2 regions of the Spiribacter salinus M19-40 genome follow, and region 1 is predicted to be linked to the other one. Evidence: predicted binding sites of a transcription regulator. Region 1 holds the regulator's gene; the other holds the start of a gene.
What was found. The regulator sigma-54, encoded in region 1, starts transcription at its own class of promoters, with help from an activator protein. The targets are predictions, from matches to a motif close to TGGCANGNTNCNTGCTT.
Positions count from the first base shown of each region.

Region 2: the regulator sigma-54 is predicted to act here: its motif matches at 2,941-2,957, upstream of urtA (urea ABC transporter substrate-binding protein).

Region 1 is NC_021291.1:1,435,443-1,439,687, forward strand. Features, by position in the region: gene lptB (LPS export ABC transporter ATP-binding protein) at 1-413, shown strand, start outside; gene SPISAL_RS07100 (RNA polymerase factor sigma-54) at 493-1,965, shown strand; gene hpf (ribosome hibernation-promoting factor, HPF/YfiA family) at 1,987-2,313, shown strand; gene SPISAL_RS07110 (PTS sugar transporter subunit IIA) at 2,318-2,788, shown strand; gene SPISAL_RS07115 (HPr kinase/phosphorylase) at 2,785-3,246, shown strand; gene rapZ (RNase adapter RapZ) at 3,237-4,085, shown strand; gene SPISAL_RS07125 (PTS sugar transporter subunit IIA) at 4,082-4,245, shown strand, end outside.
Region 2 is NC_021291.1:953,713-957,957, reverse strand. Features, by position in the region: gene ureC (urease subunit alpha) at 1-1,057, shown strand, start outside; gene ureE (urease accessory protein UreE) at 1,067-1,519, shown strand; gene SPISAL_RS04775 (urease accessory protein UreF) at 1,455-2,192, shown strand; gene ureG (urease accessory protein UreG) at 2,222-2,848, shown strand; gene urtA (urea ABC transporter substrate-binding protein) at 3,012-4,245, shown strand, end outside.

The DNA.
Region 1 (4,245 bases):
CCCGCCAAGATCTCGATCGAAGCGCCCGCCATGACCGGGCCCATGCCTTATTGGAGGAGTTCGGGGTTGAGCACCTGAGCCATCAAAAAGGGGTCAGTCTATCCGGGGGCGAGCGGCGTCGGGTTGAGATTGCCCGGGCGCTGGCGGCGGAGCCGCGTTTTATTTTGCTCGATGAGCCCTTTGCCGGTGTCGACCCCATCTCCGTTGGTGAGATCAAGTCCATCGTGCGCCACCTGGCTGAACGGCAGATCGGGGTGCTGATCACCGATCACAACGTGCGCGAGACGCTGGGGCTGGTCGATCGCGCCAGCATCCTCAACGCCGGCCGCGTGATCGTGGAAGGGGATGCGCAGACCGTGCTGGATGACGCCCAGGTGCGAGCCGTTTACCTGGGCGAAGACTTCCGCCTCTAGCGGCGACAAAACCCATTGTGCTGGCCGTATCGGTACCCCCGGCGTTAATCTGACAAGACAAGGAGATCGACGAACGCCAATGAAGCAAACCCTGCAGATCCGGCTTGGCCAGCAACTGGCGATGACCCCGCAGCTGCAGCAGGCAATCCGGCTGCTGCAGCTGCCGGCTGCCGAACTCAATCTGGAAATCCGCGAGGCGCTGGAATCCAACCTGATGCTCGAGGCCGAGGAAGAGACCGAGCCAGGCCTGGACAGCCATGACCCGGACGCGCTGCCAGAGACCGGGTTACGTGAGCCCTCCGAGGCCACCCTCGGGAGCGACGCACCGGATGCGACCCGCCTGGGTGAGGCCATACCCGTCGACGAGCGCTGGGAAGACACCATTGGCCCGTCGAGTTCAGCGGCTGGCGGCGATCGGGACCGCGCCATCGATCCCCTGGAGAATCGCGCCAGCCCCGACGCCTCGCTACAGGACCACCTGTTTTGGCAGCTCGAGCTGTCTGGATTAAGCGAACGTGACCGACGCATCGGCGAAGTCATCGTTGATGCCATCGCCGATAACGGCTATCTCACCGAGCCGCCCCAGGACTTGCTGGCCGCGGTACCGCATGACCTCGAAGTCGAGGCAGATGACATCCAGGCCGTCCTTGCGTTCATCCAGCATCTCGACCCCATTGGCGTCGGCGCTCAGGATCCTCGCGAGGCCCTGCGTATCCAGATCGCGGCACTGCCCGACGACACGCCGCACCGGGCAGCCGCCGGCGCCCTGATCACCGACCACCTGGAACAACTCGGCCAGGGCCCCAGCCAGCATGCCGCACTGCGCCGCCAGCTCGGCATCGACCAAGCGAGCCTCGAGGCGGCAATTGCGCTTATCCAAACACTGGATCCCCACCCGGGCTCCGGATTTGGTGACACCCGCACGGAGTACATCGTCCCCGACTGCATGGTCCGCCGGATGAATGGACGCTGGGAGGTCGAGGTCAATCCGGAGGCTTCGCCGCGGCTCCGCGTCAATGACTATTACGCCAGCCTGGTCCAGCGCGGGGATGCCGGCGCAGACAACCACCTCATGCGCCAACACCTGCAGGAAGCGCGGTGGCTGATCAAAAGCCTGCGCTCCCGCAACGAGACCCTGCAAAAGGTGGCTGAATGCATTGTCGAGCGCCAGCAAGGATTTCTGGAACACGGTGAAGAGGCCATGCAGCCGCTGGTGCTGCGCGAAGTGGCCGAAGCCATTGAGATGCACGAGTCCACCGTCTCCCGAATCACAACCCAGAAGTACATGCGCACGCCTCAGGGCACGCATGAGTTCAAGTATTTCTTCTCAAGCCATGTCCAGACCATGGATGGCGGGGAGTGCTCCGCCACGGCCATCCGCGCCCGCATTCGACGTCTGGTCGCTGCCGAGACACCGGCACGACCGTTAAGTGACTCACGGCTGGCCGACATCCTTCGTGATGAAGGCATCAACGTGGCACGCCGGACCGTAGCGAAGTATCGTGAGGTGATGGGCATCGCCTCTTCCACCGACCGCAAACGACTGGGTTAACCACCCTGATAGGAGATCAGCATGAAAATCGATGTTACCGGTCATCATGTCGAAATCACCGACTCACTGCGGGACTACGTCAATGAAAAATTCCAGCGCCTGGAGCGGCATTTCGACAACGTGGTGGACGCCCACGTCATCCTCACGGTCGAGAAAAACCGCCAGTGTGCCGAGGCGACTCTGGCTGTCAGCGGCGCACGCCTTTTCGCTGAGGCCGACCACGAGGAAATGTATGCCGCCATCGATCTGCTGATCGATAAGCTGGATCGCCAGGTGGTCAAGCACAAGGAAAAGCGCAGCGACCACCATCGCGGCGAAGGTCGAGTTGGACCCACGCTGGATTCCTGAGCCTATGGACATTGCCGGACTGCTAACGCTCGAGCGAAGTCGTTGCGGGGTGCGTGCCACCAGCAAAAAGCGCGCGCTCGAGCGTCTCAGCGAGCTATTGATGCTGGATGCCGGCAACGAGGCCGTCCAGGCCGTCTTTGAGGGTCTCACGCTGCGCGAACGACTGGGCAGCACCGGATTAGGCCACGGAGTGGGTCTGCCCCACAGCCGCAGCGGTGAACTGGATCAACCTCGAGCGGCTATCATCCGACTGGATCAGCCAATCGAATTCGATGCCGTCGACCGCCAGCCGGTGGATATCCTGTTTGCCCTGCTGGTGCCCGAGCACAATAATGACGAGCACCTGCGCATTCTCTCGCGGCTTGCCGAAATGTTTCGAGATGATGCCTTGTGCAGCCAGCTCCGCGCCTGCCGCGGTGATGACGACCTCTACAATGCCGTCGCGGGCTGGCACTCGGACAACGCCAGCCCATGACACGAATCGCCGCCACGCTCGTCCAGGTGCATGGGCATGGTGTCCTTCTGCGGGGGCCAGCAGGCAGCGGTAAAAGTGACACCGCGCTCGCACTGGTCCACGCCGGCCACGCGCTAGTCAGTGACGATGGCGTCGACTTGCACCCCGGCCCGCAGCGACTGATGGGCGCCGCGCCTGCCGCGGGCTACGGCTTGCTCTACTTACGCGGTATTGGGCTGCTCGACGTCGCCGAACAGTTTGGTGCCCAGGCCGTCCTGCGCCGCTGCGCGATCCGGCTCGTCATCGATCTCATCGATGAGCGCCAGCCCGAGACGCCTGAGGGCCAGTGGTCCATCACTCACCTGGCCAGTGTTGCGATACCCCGTCTGGCCCTGGCGCCCAACCGACCACTGAGTGCGCTGATCCCGACCGCCGTCCGGCATCGACTGGTCACTCAGCAGGTATCCGCATGCGGCTGATCATTGTCAGCGGGCTATCCGGCTCTGGGAAAAGTGTCGCCCTGGCGACGCTCGAAGACTTCGGCTTTAACTGCATCGACAACCTGCCGGTGGCACTGCTTGAATCGTTTGGCCAGCACATTGCCGAGAGTGCCGATGGGCCGATGCATGCCGTCGGCATTGATGCGCGCAACCGACCCGCAGAGCTCGCCCGCTTCCCGGCCATCCTCGAGAGCCTTGAGGGCATCGGGCTCGCCGCCGAAATCGTGTTTCTCGATGCGGACGACGACACCCTGCTCAAGCGCTTCTCGGAGACTCGGCGCCGCCATCCCCTCAGCGGTCCTGATGTGCCGCTGGCAGAAGCGATCCGCGGAGAGCGAGAACTCCTCATGCCGCTGCAGGAGCGTGCCGACCTGACCGTCGACACAACGCACACAACCCTCCATGAACTGCGCGACATGGTCCGGGACCGGCTCACGGAGACTCGTCAGGGGCTATCCATTCAGCTGGAATCCTTTGGCTACAAACATGGCACGCCGACCGATGCCGACTTTGTTTTTGACAGCCGCTGCCTGCCCAATCCCCACTGGGAGCCAGAGCTGCGACCCCTCACCGGCCAGGACGAGCCCGTCGCCGAGTATCTCGGCGCGAGCCCCACGGTCGATCGCTATGCCAATAGCCTGACCGCCTTTCTGGAGGACTGGCTACCGGTATTCGAGACCGAAAACCGCATTTACCTCACGGTGGCGGTGGGCTGCACCGGCGGACAACACCGATCGGTTTACCTGATCGAGCGTCTTGCAGCGCATCTCCGATCACGGCAGTGTGCCGTCAATATCCGCCATCGGGAGCTCCCGTGAAACCCAGTGTCCTGCTGATCACGCATACCGGTATTGGTGCAGCGCTGCGTGAAACGGCCGAAGAAATCCTGGGCCAGCGCCCGATGCCGATAGCAGAGCTCGCCCCTGAGCCCAACGAATCCGTGGCGTCGATCCAGGGACGGGCGGAGGCCGCGCTCGC
Region 2 (4,245 bases), 480 kb from region 1:
CAAGCTGCATGAGGACTGGGGGACGACGCCGGCGGCGATCGATAACGCGCTCGACATCGCGGAGCAGTACGACGTCCAGGTGGCCATTCATACCGATACCCTGAACGAGTCCGGGTTCGTCGAGGACACCCTTGCGGCTTTCAAAGGACGGACCATTCACACCTATCATACGGAAGGCGCGGGCGGCGGCCACGCCCCCGACATCATCCGCGCCTGCGGGCAGTCCAACGTTCTGCCGTCGTCCACTAATCCGACGCGCCCGTACACCCGCAACACCATCGATGAGCATCTGGACATGCTCATGGTCTGCCACCATCTCGACCCGGCCATCCCCGAGGATGTCGCCTTTGCGGAATCGCGGATCCGGCGCGAGACTATCGCCGCCGAGGACATCTTCCACGACCGCGGTGCGTTCTCGATGATCGCGTCCGACTCGCAGGCCATGGGTCGGGTCGGCGAGGTGATCACCCGCACCTGGCAGACCGCCCACAAGATGAAGGTGCAGTTCGGGCCACTCGCTGAGGACAACGATCGGCATGACAACCTGCGGGCCCGGCGCTACGTCGCCAAATACACCATCAATCCGGCGATCGCACACGGTATCGCCCACGAGGTGGGATCGCTGGAGGTGGGCAAGCTGGCTGATCTGGTGCTCTGGAAGCCCGCTTTCTTCGGCGCCAAGCCGGGCACGATCGTCAAGGGCGGCATGATCGCCGCCGCGCCGATGGGGGATCCCAACGGGTCGATCCCCACGCCGCAGCCGGTGCATTACCGGGGCATGTTCGGCGCCCATGGTGCGGCGGTGGCCGAGACCGCGGTGACTTTCTGTTCCCAGGCCGCGATCGAAGCGGGCATCGGCGGGCGACTGGACCTCGACAAGCGCCTGGTGGCGGTCAAGGACTGCCGCGACGTGGGGAAGGCCGATATGAAGCTCAATGACTGGCAGCCCGAGGTCAGTGTCGACCCGCAGACCTACGAGGTCCGCGCCGATGGCGAGCTGCTGACCTGCGAAGCGGCGGTGGAGCTACCGCTTGCACAGCGCTATTTCCTTTTCTGAGGGGCTGTCATGGAGACACTGACACAACGGCTCGGGGCCCTCGCGGCGGATCAGGATGTGGTCGGCACGCTGGTCCTGACCATCGAGCAACGTGAGCGCTCGCGGTTTCGGGCCACGCTGGATAATGGCGAGGTCATCGGCGTGATCCTTGAGCGCGGGGGGGCGGCCCTGCGCGCGGGTGATGGACTGGCTGACGACACCGGCCGGATCTACCGCGTCGAGGCCGCGCCCGAGCCGGTCAGCACGGTGCGCTCGGACGACCCGCTGGTGCTGCTGCGGGCCGCCTATCACCTGGGTAATCGGCATACGCCATTGGAAGTGGCCAAGGGCTACCTGCGCTACCGCCATGACCATGTGCTCAATGAAATGGTGCGCGGGCTCGGCGCTGAGCCCACTCATGAAACCGCCCCTTTCCAACCCGAGTCCGGGGCCTACGCCGGCGGTGGTCACCATCATGGTTGAGGGCGTTGATGCCCGAACGCTGCGGCTTTGGCAGCTGCTGAGCCCGACACTGCCGGTGGGCGCCTACGCTTATTCGGCGGGCCTGGAAACCGCCATTGAGCAGGGCTGGGTCGGCGATGAGCCGTCGCTGGTTGATTGGGTTGGCGGCCAGTTGCAGAGCGGGATCGGGGCGCTTGATCTGCCCGTACTGGCGCGTCTGCAGGCCGCCTGGCAGCGCGACGACCGCCCGGCGGTCGAGGTCTGGACCGCTCGTCTGCTCGCGGCCCGGGAAACCGCTGAGCTGCGCGCCGAGGATATTCACATCGGCCGGGCACTGATGCGGCTGCTCGGCGAGTTCGGGATCAGCGAGGCGCTCACTTTCGACCGTGACCGCAATGTCACCTGGGCCACCGCCTTCGCACTGGCCACCGCGCGCTGGTCCATCGGCATGGATCAGGCGGCTCTCGGCTATGCCTGGGCCTGGTCCGAGAATCAGGTGGCGGCGGCGGTCAAGCTCGTCCCCCTGGGGCAGAGCGCCGGTCAGCGTGCGCTGCTTCGTATCGCGGACGCCATCCCCGGGGCCGTCGACAACGCCGCTGCCCTCGATGATGAATCCATTGGTGCCACCACCCCAGGCGTCAGCCTGGCCAGCGGCTGGCACGAGGTCCAGTACTCACGGCTGTTCCGCAGCTGAACGATCATAATTCCGGAGGATGACCCGTCATGACAGATAATCCCACTCCGCTGCGCGTCGGTATCGGTGGACCGGTCGGATCCGGCAAGACCGCCCTTACGCTGGCGCTGTGCCGGGCGCTTCGCGAGCGCCTGTCGCTTGCCGTGGTCACCAATGATATCTACACCCGCGAGGATGCCGAGTTTCTCTCGCGCCACGAGGCATTGCCCAGCGGGCGCATCGTCGGCGTTGAAACGGGTGGGTGTCCGCATACCGCCATCCGCGAGGATGCGTCAATGAACCTCACCGCGGTCGCCGATCTGCAGGCGCGCTTTGGTGATCTCGATGTGGTGTTCATTGAAAGTGGTGGCGACAACCTCTCGGCCACGTTCTCGCCGGAACTCTCCGATCTGACCCTGTACGTCATCGATGTATCGGCCGGCGACAAGATCCCGCGCAAGGGCGGCCCCGGTATCACACGCTCTGACCTGCTGGTCATCAATAAGACCGACCTCGCGCCGCAGGTGGGGGCGTCGCTCGACGTGATGGCCCGTGACAGCCGCATGATGCGCGGCGAGGCCCCGTTCCAGCTTGCGAGCATCGCCGCCGGAGAGGGCGTTGAGGGCATCATCGAATTCATACTGCGGGAGGGCATGCTGGCCCGCTCGGTGGCCTAGCCTGCACTACGAGCGGGAATCGCCGGTCGCGGCCGCACCAGTGTGGCGCATGCGACACCGGTTGACGCCTGCCGGGCGGTGCCCCGAACAGCTGGCACGTTAATTGCTATCCAGTGAACAGGCCGATGGTCGGCCTGATGATTCACTTCAAAGGAGTTCACGCATGTACGCAAAGAAGCGACTGCATAACGGCGTGGCAAGTACGCTTGCCGCTGGCGTTCTGGCGCTTGGGCTGGGAGGCAACAGCGCACTGGCCCAGGAGGAGGATCCGATCAAGGTCGGCATCCTGCATTCACTCTCCGGCACGATGGCGATCAGTGAGACGGCCCTCAAGGAAACCGTCGAGATGCTCATCGAGCAGCAGAACGAGAACGGCGGCCTGCTTGGACGCGAAATTGAACCGGTGGTCGTGGACCCGGCCTCGGACTGGCCGCGATTCGCCGAGCAGGCAAGGCAGCTGCTGGCGGACGATGAGGTTGATGTGGTTTTCGGCACCTGGACATCGGTTTCGCGAAAGTCCGTCCTGCCGGTGTTCGAAGAGCTCAATGGGTTGCTCTTCTATCCGGTGCAGTATGAGGGCGAGGAATCCTCCGAGAACGTCTTCTATCTGGGCGCATCGCCCAACCAGCAGGCCATTCCCGCGGTTGATTACCTGATGGATGAGCTTGACGTGGAGCGCTTCGCGCTGCTGGGGACCGACTATGTCTATCCCCGCACCACCAACAAGATCCTCGAGCAGTACCTCATGGATAACGGGGTGGCCGAGGAAGACATCATGATCAACTACACGCCGTTCGGGCATTCCGACTGGCAGAGCATCGTCTCGGATGTGCGCGACTTTGGTGGCCAGGGTGAGAAGACCGCCATCGTCTCGACCATCAATGGTGACGCCAACGTGCCGTTCTACACCGAGCTGGCCAACCAGGGCGTCTCCGCCTCGGATATTCCGGTCGTGGCCTTTTCGGTGGGTGAGCAGGAGCTTGCCGGAATCGATACCGAACCGCTGGTCGGTCACATGTCGGCGTGGAACTACTTCATGAGCGCGCCGACCACGGAGAACGTCGAGTTCATCCAGGCGTGGCATGAGTTCAAGGACGATACCTCGACGGTCACCAACGATCCGATGGAGGCCCATTACATCGGCTTCAACATGTGGGTCGAGGCCGTGCGCCGGGCCGGTACAACCGACGTTGAAGCGGTGCAGGACGCGATCATCGGCGTGACCGTCCCCAATCTCACCGGCGGCTACGCCACCATGATGCCCAACCACCACATCACCAAGCCGGTGATGATCGGCGAGATCCAGCCTGATGGGCAGTTCTCGGTGGTCTGGGAAACCAACGGCGAAGTGGCCGGTGATGCCTGGTCAGACTATCTCCCCGAGAGCAGCGACATCA